DNA from 3 places in the Faecalibacterium sp. BCRC 81149 genome. Region 1 is predicted to be linked to each of the others. Evidence: predicted binding sites of a transcription regulator. Region 1 holds the regulator's gene; each other region holds the start of a gene.
What was found. Region 1 encodes Rex, which represses fermentation and respiration genes when NADH is low (regulators of the CRP and FNR family bind a similar motif). Its sites were predicted from a motif close to ATTGTTAANNNNTTAACAAT; they were not measured.

Region 1 (5,758 bases):
GGCGGGACTCGCCGCCCCACCAGCTCATGGTCAGGGTAACGGGATCGCTGCTCAGGCCAGCCACGGAAGCAGCCTCGGCTGCAGAAGAAGCGGTGCTGGAAGCAGCGCCGCCATTGCCGCCGCAGGCAGCCAGCAGACCAGCTGCACCGACAGCACCGGTGACCTTCAGGAAATCACGACGGGAAATTGCCTTGCTCATTGTTGTTCTCCTCCTAATAAATCAAAAAACATCGCGCGGGCCTTACTGCACAAGGCTCGTTGTATACAAATATGATAACAAAAGAAATGGGAAAAAGAAAGATGTAAATTGAAGTGATACGGACAAAAAACGAACAAATATTGCTCTTGTGATTTGCGGTGATTTGACGGCATTGCCGAAATGAATAAACTTGGAACGAAAAACTATGCAATCTGCATAGTTGGATAGATTGCATAGAAACGGGCCGAGAAAGTGTGGCGGAACCTCTAAAATTGCAATGTTTTTGTAACTTATTGCGAAATTGACGGTATATTGTTGTATACAACATGTGAAAAAAGTGACGATATCGCTGTTTTGCAAACTGATATATCAATTGCGCAAAAAACGTTCGCCGTTGGATACAACTGATATATCACTTTGAAAGGGGACGCACAAAAAAGAGCGCCGCCCGGCTGGGCAGCGCTCTGAAAACTGTAAAAATCTTTTGGGAGATCTTGGCTCTCATGCAGGAAGGTGGCTCCTGTGCCTGCTGGAGGTCGACACTTACTGTGCGTTCCGTTTGGCGTAAAACGCCCGCCGTGCCTTGAAATAGCACTGGGGGCACATGCTGACGTACTGCACATCGTTTTCCAGATCGATGGCGACCTGCTCGCCCTCAAAGACGAACTCCCCATTGACCCTGCGGCAGTTGCAGGTGGCCTTGCGCCCGCAGGTGCAGATGGTCTTCATCTCCTCAATGGTGTGGGCCAGCTCCAGCAGACGGGTGGAGCCGGGGAAGCCCTTGAGGGAGAAGTCTGACCGCAGACCGTAGCAGATGACCGGGATGTTCAGGTCTACCGTGACCATGAACAGCTGCTCGGCCTGTGCCGGGGTAAAGAACTGGCTCTCGTCGCAGAGAACACAGGCCAGCGGCTGCTCCCCGGCAGAAGCGGCGCGCACGGCCTCGAACACATCCACCTCGGGCGGGATGAGCAGGTCGGCCCTGCGGCGCACGCCCAGGCGGCTGACCAGCTCGCCGCCGCCCTTGGTATCCACCTGGGGCTTCAGGATCAGCACCCGCATCCCCTGCTCTTCGTAGTTGTGGGCCACCTGCATCAGCGCGGTGCTTTTGCCGCTGTTCATGGCACCGTATCGGAAGTATAGCTTCGCCATAGTTGCTCTCCTCATAAAAAAGCAACCCTCTCTGCTCGTTCGGGGGGAGAGGGCTGCCTGTTTCCTGTGATATGCTATAAGAATAGATCAGTCCTGATTGCGCAGGCGGTAACCCAAGCTCATCAGGCTGTCGCCCAGGTGGACGTTCTCCACCACCACTTCGGGGTAGGGCACCGACAGGTCGTAGTGGGAGAAGTTCCAGAAGCCTTTGATGCCCAGTTCGACCAGCCGGCCGCTGAGCTCCTCCGCACCGCTGCGGGGCACACAGAACACAGCCACCTCAGGCTTATGCTCTGCGCAGAAGGCCTCCAGCTCGTCAACGTGTAAGATCTGGATGCCGTTGATCTCTTTGCCCACCTCGCTGGGGGAATTGTCAAAGGCGGCGATCAGCTTGTAGCCGTTGGTGTCGGTGGTGATGAAGCGGCTGACTGCCTTGCCCAACCGGCCGCAGCCGATGAGGATGGTGGGCAGCAGGTCACCGTTGCCGAACAGCAGATGCTCCAGGATGGAAAGCAGGTTCTCCACCGAGTAGCCGATGCCCTGGCGGCCGTTCACGTCGCCGATGCAGTTGAAATCCTGCCGCACCTGAGAGGCCGTGGTGCCCATCTGGGCGGCCAGCTCGCGGGAGGAGATGCTGGTGATGCCGTCGTTCTTCAGCGTCCGCAGGTAGCGGTAATACTTGGGCAGGCGCTTGATCACCGGAAGGGAAGCTTTGCCGGGATTGTTCATGGAAATGGTTCTCCTTTCATCCAAAGGGAATGCCGGTCTCTTTGCACCCTGCAAGGTGCACCGGCGATTAAGACAGTTTCTGAACAATAATGATATATACTTGTCAATCTTATTCTTAGTATAAAGTATACTGCAATGAGACAGAATGTCAAATCCTCTGGGCCAATTTTTTTCAAAGTAAAGAAATCTTAACCGCCGCATATTGCTTCGATCTCCGGGAACACTGAAAAAAACACCCTGAGGAGGAGCCAACATGCCGGAAGATGAAAAGGAAACCACCGAACAGCAGCGGTTGGAGAAAGAGCAGCTGGAAGATCTGGGCACGGTGTGGCGCACCCGCGGCCCCCATGCCATCCACTGCCTGACCGTGATCGGCCAGATCGAGGGCCATGTGGAGGCCCCGCAGGGCCAGAAGACCACCAAGTATGAGCATGTGATCCCGCAGCTGGTGGCAGTGCAGGAGGACCCCGCTGTGGAGGGCCTGCTGGTGCTCATCAATACCGTGGGCGGGGACGTGGAGGCCGGGCTGGCGCTGGCAGAACTCATTGCCAGCATCTCAAAGCCCAGTGCCACGGTCGTGCTGGGCGGGGGCCACTCCATCGGCATCCCGCTGGCAGTCAGCGCCCGGCGCAGCTTTATCGTGCCCACGGCGACCATGACGGTGCACCCGGTCCGCCACTCCGGCATGATTCTGGGCGTGCCCCAGACCATGCGGTGGTTCGAGCAGATGCAGGAGCGCATCACCGGCTTTGTGGCGGGCCACAGCGGCATTACGGCAGAGCGCTACTCAGAGCTGATGCTCCGCACCGGTGAGCTGGTGATGGACGTGGGCACCATGCTGGACGGCAAAAAGGCCGTGAAGGAGAAGCTCATCGACCAGCTGGGCGGCATCTCTGATGCACTGGAATGGCTGTACCGGGAGATCGAGCGGACTGAGTGAGAGAAAAGACCTGCCCGGGGCGGTGTCAGGCTTACAGCTCGCCCTTCCGCAGATACTTCACCATCATGGGGGCTTCATAGACCAGCATGAGGATCCAGCCCACAACATAGCTGTACGGCAGGGCCTCGATATCCATCTTCATCAGCAGCACAAAGACGGCAGCGGCCGCCACACGGCCTGCCATGTTGAGCGTGCTGCTGTTCAGGGTGATCTTAAGGTCGCCCAGGCCGCGGAAGCCGCCCTGGATGCCATTGGTCAGCGAGGGCATCAGATAGAACAGGGAGACCAGCTTCAAAAAGCGCACTCCCAGATGCACCACGGCGGCATCGGTGACGAAGAGCCGGATGATGGGCTCGGCAAAGAAGAAGCAGATGGCTGTGATAAAAATGGCGTAGAGGAACTCCAGCTTCAGGCCGCAGAAGAAGCTGGTGCGGACACGGTCTTTTTTGCCCGCGCCGCGGTTCTGAGCCATCAGGGTGGTGGTGGCATGGCCGATGTTCTGCTGGGGCACATAGGCAAAGTCATCGATGCGGCCTGCAGCGGCAAAGGCTGCCATGGCGTTGACACCCATGGTGTTCACGATGGCCTGAATGGCGATCTTGCCCAGCTGAACGGTGGCCTGCTGCATGGCGCTGGTCCAGCCGTAGCTGATGGTCTTTTTCAGCAGCGAGGAGTCAAAAATGAACCAGCGCCTGCCCAGCTGCAGCACAGGGACCTTCCAGCGGATATAGATCAGGCAGAACACGCAGCAGAGCGCCTCGCTCAGCACGGTGGAAAGGGCACAGCCCTCGGAGCCCCAATCCAGCACCTCAACAAAGAACAGGTCGCCGCCAATGTTCAGTACCGAGCTGATCATCAGGAAGTACAGCGCGCTTTTGCTGTCGCCCAGCGCACGCATGGTGGCGGCGAGGAAATTATAGAAGAAGGTGAACAGCAGCCCGCCGAACACGATGCGCAGGTAGTTCACAGCGATGGGAAGGATCTCTTCCGGCACCTGCAGCAGACGGAGCAGCGGATTTGCCAGGATCACACAGGCCAGCGAGAACACCAGGGAAAAGACGGAGCCTGCAATGGCGGTGGTGGAGACCTGACGCTCCACCAGCCTGGTGTCGCCTGCCCCGAACGCCAGGCTGACAAGGATGCCTGCACCCAGGCAGACACCGTTGATGAACAAAATCGCCAGCGTCATCAGCGGGTTGGAGGTGCCCACGGCGGCAAGGGCATCCTCGCCCACGAATTTGCCGACAATGATGCTGTCCACGGCGTTATAGGTCAGCTGGAACAGGTTACCCAGCACAAGGGGAATGGTGAAATTGACCAGCAGCGGTGTGATCGGGCCGGTCGTCATATCCTTGGTCATATGGAATTCTCTTTCCTTAAAAGTATAGTGTGCAGTCCAACGGTGAGCTTTCCCACGCAAGTGAATACGGGTTGCGGCTCCCAGCATCTGCTTCGTGCACTTGCACTCGCATCTTGCTGGCCGCGGCCCCAACAACAGCTTCCTGTTTCCGCCACTGGCGGCGGGCGCTGTTGTTGCAGGCCATTCCATTACCCCAGCGGACACTTGCTTTGGGAAACTCCCCGCCGTCCTGCGAAAAACAACATCAAAAACTTAAATTTTGCCGTCCGCTGAAGATGGCCAGCGCCGAGCGGCTGGTGCCGGTGGCGATCAGCTGTGCGGCGGCGTGGAGGGCTGCACCGGCGGCAGGGGAGGCGGGAATGGCATCGGTGGCAAGGACCCGCTGTGCAGCGCGGTTGGCATCGGTGCTGGTAACGGCGGCTACATTATCCACAACATAGGCGTTGTAATTGCCCGGCACGATGCCGTAGCCGATATCCGGGATGCCGTGCCCGCCGGTGAAGCCGCCGCCCAGAGCCTGATTCTCAAAGGGCTCCACGGCCACGATGCGGACATCGTTGGTCCAGGCCTTGATGGTCTCGCCTACGCCGGTGATGGTGCCCGCGCTGCCCACGCCGACGGTGATGGTGTCCACGAGACTGCGGCCCTCCCGGGAGATGGCCTGCACGATGGCGGGGCCGGTCACCCGGCGGTGGTATTCGGGGTTATCGTCGTTGGCAAGCCAGTTCATATAGTACCAGCCCTTTTCGGCGGCGGTGGTCTCTGCCAGCGCCCGGGCCCCCGCAAGGCCCCGCTGAGCGGGGGAATGCAGGATCTGCGCCCCCAGCCGGAGCAGGTATTCCTGCCGCAGGGCCGGGGCATCCTCCGGCATGGTCAGCACCACGGGGTGGCCCGCCGTCCGCCCGGCAAGGGCCAGTGCCATGGCAAAGGAGCCGGAGGCCGCTTCAATGATGGGCTGGCCCGGGAGCAGCTTGTGCTTTTCCGCCGCAAGGGCCAGCATCCCCTCGGCCACCGAATCGCGGGACGTGCCGGTGGGCCCATTATAATCAAGGTAAGCATACAGCCGCCCCTTGAGCCCGCAGGCGGCAAGATAGCCCCGCAGCTCCACGATCGGACAGGGAACCAGGGTCTGATAGATGTTTGGATAAATTGCCACGAAATTCCTCCCTTACGCAAACCTGAGCAGTCAGCACAGAACTGTCTGCCATGCCAAGGGCTCCCCTGTTAGGGGAGCTGGCAAAGCCATCAGGCCTAGACTGAGAGGTTTCATACCTATAAGGTAGCGCATCCTGTGCCCAGCGTCAAGCCGCAATTGGACAAAATGGAGAAAAAACTGCCGAAAAATCAGCAGAGTGATGGAAAAAAGCCTTGACAAGGA
Region 2 (5,758 bases), on a different contig from region 1:
GGCAGATATCCAGGCCGATGAAGTCGCCCAGCTCCAGGGGTCCCATGGGGTGGTTGGCACCCAGCTTCATAGCGGTATCGATGCCTGCGATATCGGAAACGCCCTCCATCTTGATGAAGGCAGCCTCGTTGATCATGGGGATCAGGATGCGGTTGACCACAAAGCCAGCAGCCTCGTTGACCTGAACAGGGCTCTTGCCGATGGCAACGGAGATCTCCTTGATCTTCTCAACGGTCTCAGCGGGGGTGTTGCAGCCGGCGATGACCTCGATCAGCTTCATGCGGTCAGCAGGGTTGAAGAAGTGCATACCGATCAGGGGACGGGTCAGGCCCTTGCCGATCTCGGTGATGGACAGAGAAGAAGTGTTGGAAGCGAAGATGCACTCGGGCTTGCAGATCTTATCCAGCTCGCCGAAAGTGGTCTGCTTGACCTTCATATCCTCGAAAGCAGCCTCAACGATCAGGTCGCAGTCTGCGCACAGATTTTCCTTCAGGCCCGGGGTGATGGCTGCAACGATCGCGTCAGCCTTTTCCTGGGGGATCTTGCCCTTAGCAACCAGCTTCTCGTAGCCCTTCTTGATCTTTGCCAGGCCGTTCTCTGCCCACTCCTGCTTGATGTCGCACAGAGCAACGGTGTTGCCCTCAACCTGTGCAAATGCCTTAGCGATGCCCTGACCCATAGTGCCAGCGCCGATAACACCGATCTTCATAGGAAATCTCTCCTTTAATATCAAAAATTGTATAGTTGATTAGTTGTTGGTGAACACTGCCTTGGGCTTCGGTTTCTCACGGCTCAGGAAGCAGGCCATGCCTTCCTTCTGGTCGTGGGTCTCGAAGCAATCGCCGAACAGCTTCTCCTCGACCTCAACAGCCTTCTCAATGGGCAGGCTGATGCCATCGTTGATGGCCTTCTTGCAGTTGCGCACTGCAATGGGAGCGTTCTTGGCGATCTTGCCGGCCAGCTTCAGCACGTTCTCCATCAGTTCAGCCTGCGGATACACGGCGTTGACCAGACCAATGCGGTAAGCATCGTCTGCCTTGATGTTCAGGGCAGAGTAGACCAGCTGCTTTGCCATGCCCATGCCGACCAGACGTGCCAGACGCTGGGTGCCGCCGAAGCCCGGGGTGATGCCCAGGCCGACTTCGGGCTGACCGAACACGGCGTTGTCAGAGCAGATGCGGATGTCGCAGCTCATGGCCAGCTCATTGCCGCCGCCCAGTGCAAAGCCGTTGACGGCTGCAATGACGGGGATGGGGAAGCTCTCGATCATCAGGAACACGTCATTGCCCAGCTTGCCGAAGGCCTCGCCCTCTGCCTTGGTCATGGTGCTCATGGAGCCGATATCAGCGCCTGCAACGAAGCTCTTGTCGCCTTCGCCGGTCAGGACAATGCAGCGGATGGCCTCCTGATCGACAGCCTCAAAAGCTGCCTTCAGGTCTGCCAGAACCTCGGGGTTCAGGGCATTCAGTGCCTTGGGACGGTCGATGGTGATGATCTCGACAGCGCCCTGCACCTCGGTTTTTACAAAAGCCATTGTGAAAACCTCCAATTCAAATTCTCAGCGTTTCAAAACAGTTCCCGCGCCCCGGCAGAGTCTCCGGTCTGAGCCGGGGCGCGGGCTGTCATTCATTTCAATTCCAAAGGGGGAGCTTACATCTCAACGATGGTAGCGCAGCCCATGCCGCCGCCGATGCACAGGGTAGCCAGACCCTTGTGAGCACCACGGTGCTTCATAGCGTACAGCAGGGTGACCAGGATACGAGCGCCGGAAGCGCCGACCGGGTGGCCCAGAGCGATTGCGCCGCCGTTGACGTTCACCTTGCTCATATCGAAGTTCAGAGCCTGGCTGACAGCCACAGACTGGGCAGCGAATGCCTCGTTGGCCTCGATCAGGTCCATGTCAGCAACGGTCAGGCCAGTCTTTGCCATGACCTTCTTGGTTGCTGCGATGGGGCCCAGACCCATGACCTCAGGCTCAACACCGGCCAGAGCGCCAGCGACCCAGGTTGCCAGAGGCTCAACGCCCAGCTCCTTGGCCTTCTCCTCACTCATAATGACCAGAGCAGCAGCGCCGTCGTTGATGGCGGAAGAGTTGCCTGCGGTCACGATGCCGTCCTTGGTGAAAGCGGGCTTCAGGGTTGCCAGCTTCTCGACCGGGGTCAGACGGGGGCCTTCATCGGTATCGAACACGGTGTCGCCCTTCTTGCCCTTGATGACAACAGGAACGATCTCGTCCTTGAAAGCGCCGTCCTTGATGGCCTTGTCGGCCTTGACCTGGCTGTTGTAGGAGAACTCATCCAGCATCTCGCGGGTGATGGGGCTGTAGCCGTACTTCTTCTGGAAGGTCTCGTTGGTGCAGACATTCTCAGCGGTCATACCCATGTGCTTGTTGAAGCCGGTGGCATCCCACAGAGCATCGTTGACCATGGTATCGACCAGCTCGCTCTTGCCCATGGGAGCGCCCATGCGGTAGCCGTAGCGGCCCTTCATCATTGCAAAGGGAGCCATGTCCATGTTCTCCATGCCGCCTGCGACCACGATATCAGCATCGCCTGCCTCGATCATCTGAGCAGCCATGTTCACGCAGTTCAGACCGGAACCGCAGACCACGTTGACGGTGACAGCGGGGGTCTCGATGGGCAGGCCAGCCTTCAGGGAAGCCTGACGGGCAACGTTCTGACCCAGACCAGCCTGGATCACGCAGCCCATGTAAACATGATCGACCTGCTCAGGCTTGACATTTGCGCGGTTCAGAGCCTCCTTGATGACGATGGAGCCCAGCTCAGCAGCGGGGACATTGGCAAGGGTGCCACCGAACTTACCAATGGCGGTACGGCATGCAGATGCGATAACGATCTTTTTCATGTGAATAGCCTCCTGATTGTGTATGTTGTGATTTAAGAAAGACTGTTTTATCAAAACGCCGAAGCGTTTCTTGCATAAGGAACGGGGGTCAGACGCTCTCTCCCCTGCTGCGCAGCTCGGCCATCTTCTGCTCCACGGCAGCTTCCACATTCGGAGTAACGAACTTGGAGATGCTGCCGCCGTAGCGGGCGGCTTCCTTTACAATGGTAGAGGAAAGATAGCTCCACTTGATGCTGGTTGCAAGGAACATGGTCTCAATACCAGGCATCAGCGCGTGATTGGTCTGCGCCAGCTGGATCTCGTTTTCAAAATCCGTTACCGCCCGCAGGCCCCGCACCATGACCGAAGCATGGCGCTTCTTGGCGAACTCCACGGTCAGGCCGTCGAAGCTCTCCACCGTGACATTGGGGATCCCCTTGCAGCATTCCTGCAGCAGGGCCACCCGCTCCTCCACGGTGAACAATGGGTGCTTTGCACTGTTGATGAGCACGGCCACGATCAGGTGATCATTGATCTTTGCCGCGCGCTTGATGATATCGAGATGACCTCGTGTGACCGGATCGAACGACCCGGGGTAAACTGCAGTTGCCATCGGTTTTGTCCTCCTTGCGCGCCTTTGAAAAGCGCATTGGTTCTGACATGATAGCACTTTCCAGTTTGCTGTGCAAGATGTTCTTTTCTTCTGCTGCGGTGTATCGTTAATTTTTAAACAATCTTACCCGCAGTGCCACGCTGCATCCTGCTACGCTATAAGTAAAGCACATCGTCAAAATTTTATCAAGTATTTTTTGTGTAAAATTTATTTTTTGTGCACCAAAGAATCTCTACAAAAAGCTAAGATTTTTAGTCATATTGCATCCAGCCCTGTTTTTTGCCAGGAAAGTATTGATTCTCCCGTTTGTTAATGATATAACTAAGTTGGAATTTACAATTCCTTTATGTTATTGTAAGAGAGGATGGTTTATAATGGATTTTACGGAATTGTATGCGCAGAAGAAAATGACAGCTGACCAGGCTGCCGCGTTGGTCAAAAGCGGCGACTGGGTGGATTACGGCTGGGCCGTGAACACCCCCGTTGCAGTGGACGCTGCCATTGCAAAGCGTCTGCCTGAGCTGGAGGATGTCAACTTCCGCGGCGGCATCCTGATGTGGGTGCCCGCCATCTTCCAGATCGAGGATCCCGCTGCCCACATGACCTGGAACAGCTGGCACATGGGCGGCATTGAGCGCAAGGCCATTGCCCAGGGCTTCTCCTTCTACTCCCCCATCCGCTACTCTGAACTGCCCCGCTACTACCGCGACAGCTCTGACCCCGTGGATGTGGCGGTGTTCCAGGTGACCCCCATGGACGAGCATGGCTATTTCAACTTTGGCCCCTGTGCTTCCCACCTGGGTGCCGTCTGCGATAAGGCCAAAAAGATCATCGTTGAAGTCAACCAGAACATGCCCAAATGCCTGGGCGGCACCGAGAACTGGGTGCACATCTCCCAGGTTGCCGGTGTTGTGGAGGGCAGCAACCCGCCCATCGGCCAGATGGCCGCTGCCGGTGCCGCCACCGAGGTCGATCTGAAGGTGGCAAACCTCATCGTCCCGCAGATCCCCGACGGTGCCTGCCTGCAGCTGGGCATCGGCGGTATGCCCAACGCCATCGGCAACCTGATCGCGCAGAGCGACCTGAAGGATCTGGGCGTGCACACCGAGATGTATGTGGATGCCTTTGTGGATATTGCAAAGGCAGGCAAGATCACCGGCCGCCACAAGAATCTGGACAAGGGCCGTCAGGTCTATGCCTTTGGTGCCGGTACCCAGAAGATGTACGATTACCTGAACAACAACCCGGAGTGCATGGCCGCTCCCGTGGAGTACACCAACGACATCCGCAGCATCTCCGCCATCGACAACTTCATCTCCATCAACAATGCGGTGGATATTGACCTGTTCGGTCAGGTGAACGCGGAGAGTGCAGGCATCAAGCACATTTCCGGTGCAGGCGGTCAGCTGGACTTTGTTCTGGGCGCATACCTTTCCAACGGCGGCAAGAGCTTCATCTGCCTGTCCTCTACCTTTATGAATAAAAAGACCGGCAAGCTGGAGAGCCGCATCCGTCCTACCCTGGAAAACGGCAGCATCGTCACCGACACCCGCGCAAACGTGCACTACCTGTGCACCGAATACGGCTGTGTGAACCTGAAGGGACTGACCAGCTGGGAAAAGGCAGAAGCACTGATCAGCGTGGCACACCCCGATTTCCGGGACGAGCTGATCGCCGAAGCCGAAAAACTGCACATCTGGCGCAGGAGCAACAAGCGCTGACATTGCCGCAGGGAATCCTGCTGTCTGCGGCAGGAATGGAGTTTCTATGACATGATGGACAAAAAACCGCATATCAAACCCTATCTCTACGGAATGTTCGCAGGCTTTGGCGCGATCAGCCTGAGTATTCTCTTCTTTTTCCTGATCTACCGCTTTCAGGGCTTCGGCAATGCCGTTTCGACCCTGACCGGCATCCTGATGCCCTTTATCTACGGCAGTGTGATTGCCTATCTGCTCAAGCCGGTGTGCAACTGGCTGGAAGCATTTCTCCACAAGCTGTTCCCGGAAAAGATGCACCGCTTTGCCAACATGTTGGCCGTTGCTCTGACCATCCTGTTCGGCCTGCTGCTGATCTACGCCCTGATCATGATGATCGTGCCGCAGCTCATCAACAGCGTGACTGCCCTGTACTACACGGCACGTGACAACATCGGCGACTTTGTGGAGTGGATCTCCAAGCAGGAGTTCATTGCCAACAACAAAAAGCTGCTGGACTTCATCGAGAACTCTTACGACAGCCTGGATGCCAACCTGGATGCCTGGATCAAAAACACCCTGCTCCCCTCCATGCAGAACATCC
Region 3 (5,758 bases), on a different contig from region 1:
CTGGGGTGCGCTTTACCGCCGTGCGGTCACACAAGATGTTGTGTTCGATATTGACTTGAAAATTGGTGAGGATACGCTGTTTCTTGCAAAATGTATCCGAAAGGCAGAAAAAATTTCCTGCATCGACAAGGCACTTTACTATTACTATGTCAACGATGACTCGGTGACGAGCGGGCATTATTCGGCAGGAAAACTGACAGAGCTGAAGGCATGGCGGCGTATCTGTGAAGTGTTTGTAGATGAACCGTTCGTGTACCGGTCTGCACGGGCCGGATATGCGCTGCGGTGCAGAGAAATTGTGGTGAAATACTGCAAGGATGATGCTTTTATGGAGCAGGCGTGTGCCGAAGCGGAACGGGAGTTTAAGAGAAATGCCGGCCCCCTTCTGGCAGGCTGGCTTCGTGCAGGGCAGTATCGGTATTTTATAAAAACGTTGTATTCGTATCTGCTCTGGAACAGCTGGCTGAAAAAGAAACAGGCCAGAAAAACTTACGAAGTGGAGATCTGAATGAAAAAGTCCCTCAGTCTGAATGCGGCAATGAGCGCATTCAAAACATTGATGAATATCATCTTTCCGCTGATCACATTCCCCTACGCTTCCAATGTTCTTCAGGTGGAAAACCTGGGCAAAGTGAACTTTGCAAGCTCCGTCTGCGGGTATTTTCTGCTGTTTGCAGGCCTTGGCATCTCCTCCTATGCGGTGCGTGAGGGGTCCCGCTATGTGAACGACCGGGAAAAACTGTCGGCTTTTGCATCGGAGATGTTCTCCATCAATATGATCTCCACGGCCCTGACCTATGCGGCATTGGCGGTGACGATGCTTTTCTGGACAAAGCTCCATGCCTATACCGACCTGATGTTGGTACTGAGTTTACAGATCTTATTCACGACCATCGGCACCGAATGGGTGTTCACGATCTTTGAGGAGTATACCTATATCACCATCCGAGGTCTGCTGTTTCAGGTGCTGTCTATTTTCATGCTGTTTGCCTTCGTCAAGACCCGGGATGACTACTGCATCTATGCGGGCATCACGGTGTTTGCGGCGGTAGGTGCCAATGTGCTCAACTTTTTCCGGGTCCGGCGGTACTGCACCATCTGGCTGACAAGAAGGATCGACTGGAAAAAGCACCTCAAGCCAATCCTCATCATCTTTGCATCCACGCTGGCAACGACCCTTTATGTCAGCTCGGATACCACGATCCTGGGCATTCTGGGAACAGATTACAATGTGGGCATTTACTCGGTGGCGGGTAAGATCTATGGCATTGTAAAGAACCTGCTTTCGGCGGTGCTGGTGGTGTCCATCCCGCGGCTGTCCCATTATGCGGGCGTGGGAGACAAGGCAAACTTCAACAAGCTGTTCAACAATATCTTCAACGCGCTCATCGTGGTGGTGGCTCCGGCTGTGGTGGGACTGTTTGCCCTCAGCCGGGAGGTCGTCCTCTTTATTTCCGGGGAAAGCTATCTGGATGCGGTGATGCCACTGCAGATCCTGAGCCTTGCCCTGATCGTCTGTCTGTTTGGCTGGCTGTACAATTCCTGCGCGCTTCTGCCCTGCGGAAGAGAAAAGGAACTGTTCTGGATCACGCTGGTCAGCGGTCTGCTGAACGTGGGGCTGAACATCCTGCTCATCCCGCGGTTCCGGGAGAATGCGGCGGCCTTTACCACCCTGCTGGCAGAGCTGTGCTCCATGGTGCTCTGTATCCGCTGCTCCAGGGGTCTGGTCACGGTCTCAGCTGACCGGCGCACCGTTGGCTCGGTGCTCTGCGGCTGTGTGGGCATCGTTCTTGTCTGTACCGGGGTCAAGGCACTGGCTCTGCCCAATCTCGTCTCCATTCTGGCGGCGGTGCTGGGCGCAGTGGCTGCATACGCGGTCATCCTGCTGGGCATGAAAAATCCGCTGGTGCTGGAATATCTGGAAAAAGCGAAGCAGAAGCTCCGGAAAATATCCTGAATGGACAGACCCGCTGCGGGGGGCGAACACTCCCTGCGGCGGGACTTTTTCAGAAAAAACGGCGCTTTTTGGTGCGTTCCGGCAAAATCACCACATTTCTTTGCTTCTGCAACAAATGTTTGTTAATAAATTATCCATCTCCCATCCTTGCAATACACACGCTTTTTGTTTATAATAAGGATGTACGGGGAAGTTCGCAGTGCGCGGCCCCCGATGAAGAGCAAAATTCGATTCCGAACGAAAAGAATTTGAGAGGAGTTTGTTACCATGGGTTTAGGTAAGAAAACGATCGACGATCAGAATTACTGCGGCAAGAAGGTCCTTGTCCGCTGCGATTTCAATGTCCCGATGAAGGACGGCGTGATCACCAACGAGAACCGCATCAATGCGGCTCTGCCCACCATCCAGAAGCTGGTCAACGATGGTGCTAAGGTCATCCTGTGCAGCCACCTGGGCAAACCCAAGAACGGCCCCGAGGCAAAGTTCAGCCTGGCACCCGTTGCTGTGGCTCTGAGCGCAAAGCTGGGCAAGACCGTTGTGTTCGCTGATGACGATAACGTTGTGGGCGAGAACGCAAAGGCTGCTGTTGCTGCAATGAACAACGGCGATGTCGTTCTGCTGCAGAACACCCGTTTCCGCAAGGAAGAGACCAAGAACATGCCTGAGTTCAGCCAGGAGCTGGCTTCTCTGGCAGATGCATACGTTGACGATGCATTCGGCAGCTGCCACCGTGCACACTGCTCCACCGCAGGTGTCACCGACTACATCAAGGATACCGCTGTCGGTTACCTGATGGAGAAGGAGATCAAGTACCTGGGCAACGCAGTCAACGATCCCGTCCGTCCCTTCACCGCCATCCTGGGCGGCGCTAAGGTCGCCGATAAGCTGAACGTCATCTCCAATCTGCTGGAGAAGGTCGATACCCTGATCATCGGCGGCGGCATGGCTTACACCTTCGTCAAGGCTCAGGGCTACGAGGTCGGCAAGAGCCTGTGCGACGATACCAAGCTGGATTACTGCAAGGAAATGATGGCCAAGGCCAAGGAGAAGGGCGTGAAGCTGCTGCTGCCCGTGGATGCAGCCTGCATCAAGGACTTCCCCGATCCCATCGACGCTCCCGTGGATGTCACTGTGGTGCCCGTCACCGCCATCCCTGCTGACATGGAGGGCTGCGACATCGGCCCCGAGACCATGAAGCTGTTTGCCGATGCTGTCAAGGCATCCAAGACCGTGGTGTGGAACGGCCCCATGGGCGTGTTCGAGAACCCCACCCTGGCAGCCGGCACTCTGGCTGTTGCCAAGGCTATGGCTGAGAGCGATGCTACCACCGTGATCGGCGGCGGCGACAGCGCAGCAGCTGTGCAGCAGATGGGCCTGGGCGACAAGATGACCCACATCTCTACCGGCGGCGGCGCTTCTCTGGAGTATCTGGAGGGCAAGGAGCTGCCTGGTATCGCTGTGATCCAGAACGCATAAGCATCTGAACCAGCATCACTGAGGTGCGGCGGCATATACGCCGCCGCACTTTTTATTTTGGGTAATAAGATCTCTCAGCCTTGCCGACGTTCGCCAGCCCCCATCCGGGAGGCAGGAGATGTCGTTTATCCTGCCTCTCCTGCCGGGAGAGGCGGCAACGAAGGCGGCGGAGAGATATTTTGATAAGGAGATCGTAAGAATGGATAAGGCAAAGCGTAAGGCAATCATTGCAGGCAACTGGAAGATGAACAAGACCGCCACTGAGGCAGCCAAGCTGGTGGATGAGCTGATCCCCGCCGTCAAGGATGCTTCCTGTGAGGTCGTTATCTGCACCCCCTACACCGATCTGGTCACCGCTGTGGAAAAGACCAAGGGCACCAACATCCATGTGGGTGCTGAGAATGTCCACTTTGAGAAGTCCGGTGCGTTCACCGGCGAGATCAGTGCCGATATGCTGGTGGATCTGGGTGTGGAGTACGTCATCGTCGGCCACTCCGAGCGCCGCCAGTACTTTGCAGAGACCGACCAGACCGTGAACAAGCGCGCTCTGGCTGCCCTGAATGCGGGCCTGAAGGTCATCATCTGCGTGGGCGAGAGCCTGCAGCAGCGCGAAGAGGGCGTGACCGAGGAGCTGGTGCGGATGCAGACCAAGATCGCCCTGCGCGACGTGACCGCCGAGCAGATGGCAAATGTGGTCATTGCCTACGAGCCCATCTGGGCCATCGGCACGGGCAAGACCGCGACCGCTGACCAGGCCGAGGAGGTCTGCGCTCAGATCCGCAAGGTCATCGGTGAAGTGTACGGCGAGGCTGTGGCCGAGGCTGTCACGGTCCAGTACGGCGGCAGCATGAACGCCAAGAACTGCGAGGAGCTGCTGAGCAAGAAGGATGTGGACGGCGGCCTGATCGGCGGCGCATCTCTGAAGGCTCCTGATTTTGCTGTTATCGTCAATGCCGCTTCCAACGGCTGAGAAAGCCCTCTGACCTGTTTTCCCAGCGCCCGGCTGCGCCGTTTTTCCAGCGCTGTGCCGGGCGCTATTTGTTCTAAATCAAAGGAGATTCAACGTTATGTCCAAGAAACCTGTACTTCTGTGCATCATGGATGGCTTTGGCTGGGTGCCCAACGAGACCTACGGCAATGCTGTGGTCGCCGCAAAGACCCCCCATCTGGATGCCCTGATGGCAAAATATCCCATGACCACCATCGATGCCTCCGGCATGGCTGTCGGCCTGCCCGATGGCCAGATGGGCAACTCTGAGGTGGGTCATACCAACATGGGCGCTGGCCGCATCGTTTACCAGCAGCTGACCCTCATCACTAAGTCCATCCGGGACGGTGAGATGTTCAAGAACCCCGTGCTGGTCAAGAACATGAAGGCCGCCATTGAGGCAGGCAAGGCCATCCACCTGATGGGCCTGGTGGGCACCGGCGGTGTCCACAGCCACGCTGACCACTGGTTCGGCGTGCTGGAAATGGCAAAGCACATGGGCGCAAAGGAAGTCTATCTGCACTGCATCACCGATGGCCGTGATACCGACCCCCACGCCGGCAAGGGCTTCCTGGCTGACCTGCAGGCCAAGCTGGATGAGCTGGGCGTTGGCAAGATCGCCAGCGTTTCCGGCCGTTACTACGCCATGGACCGCGACAACAACTGGGACCGCGAGGAGAAGGCTTACGCCGCATTCGTCTACGGTGAGGGCAACCACGCTGCCAACGCTGCCGAGGCCATTGAGGCATCCTATGCTGCCGATAAGACCGACGAGTTTGTTCTGCCCTGCGTCACCTGTGAGGGCGGCCGCGTGCAGGATGGCGATACCGTCATCTTTATGAACTTCCGTCCCGACCGTGCCCGCCAGATGACCCGCATCTTCTGCGATGACGACTTCAAGGGGTTCGAGCGCCGCGGCGGCCGCAAGCAGGTCAACTATGTCTGCATGGCCGAGTACGATGCCACCATGCCCAACTGCGAGGTCGCCTATCCTCCCGTGGAGCTGAAGAATGTTCTGGGCCAGTACCTGTCCGAGAACGGCAAGACCCAGCTGCGCATTGCCGAGACCGAGAAGTATGCACACGTCACCTTCTTCTTCAACGGCGGTGTGGAGGCTCCCTACGAGGGTGAGGACCGCTGCGTCATCCCCAGCCCGAAGGTTGCCACCTACGACCTGCAGCCTGAGATGAGCGCCCCTGAGGTGGCTGCTGAGTGCGTCAAGCGCATCGAGAGCGGCAAGTACGATGTGATCATCCTGAACTTTGCCAACTGCGACATGGTTGGCCACACCGGCGTGTTCGATGCCGCTGTCAAGGCTGTTGAGGCTGTGGATACCG

Region 2: coaD (pantetheine-phosphate adenylyltransferase) is a predicted target of Rex. The motif match lies at 3,560-3,579, and genes of this name have one in related genera.
Region 3: D3F01_RS04550 (phosphoglycerate kinase) is a predicted target of Rex. The motif match lies at 2,076-2,095, and genes of this name have one in related genera.

What each region holds. Positions count from the first base shown of each region.
Region 1 is NZ_QXJA01000010.1:85,807-91,564, forward strand. Features, by position in the region: gene D3F01_RS11450 (extracellular solute-binding protein) at 1-199, opposite strand, end outside; gene D3F01_RS11455 (thymidine kinase) at 743-1,351, opposite strand; gene D3F01_RS11460 (redox-sensing transcriptional repressor Rex) at 1,439-2,080, opposite strand; gene D3F01_RS11465 (ATP-dependent Clp protease proteolytic subunit) at 2,334-3,020, shown strand; gene D3F01_RS11470 (MATE family efflux transporter) at 3,052-4,380, opposite strand; gene D3F01_RS11475 (pyridoxal-phosphate dependent enzyme) at 4,625-5,536, opposite strand.
Region 2 is NZ_QXJA01000001.1:252,150-257,907, forward strand. Features, by position in the region: gene D3F01_RS01265 (3-hydroxyacyl-CoA dehydrogenase NAD-binding domain-containing protein) at 1-709, opposite strand, end outside; gene D3F01_RS01270 (enoyl-CoA hydratase-related protein) at 749-1,534, opposite strand; gene D3F01_RS01275 (acetyl-CoA C-acetyltransferase) at 1,651-2,865, opposite strand; gene coaD (pantetheine-phosphate adenylyltransferase) at 2,954-3,457, opposite strand; gene D3F01_RS01285 (butyryl-CoA:acetate CoA-transferase) at 3,832-5,178, shown strand; gene D3F01_RS01290 (AI-2E family transporter) at 5,230-5,758, shown strand, end outside.
Region 3 is NZ_QXJA01000002.1:352,621-358,378, forward strand. Features, by position in the region: gene D3F01_RS04540 (glycosyltransferase) at 1-508, shown strand, start outside; gene D3F01_RS04545 (flippase) at 509-1,957, shown strand; gene D3F01_RS04550 (phosphoglycerate kinase) at 2,225-3,433, shown strand; gene tpiA (triose-phosphate isomerase) at 3,633-4,403, shown strand; gene gpmI (2,3-bisphosphoglycerate-independent phosphoglycerate mutase) at 4,501-5,758, shown strand, end outside.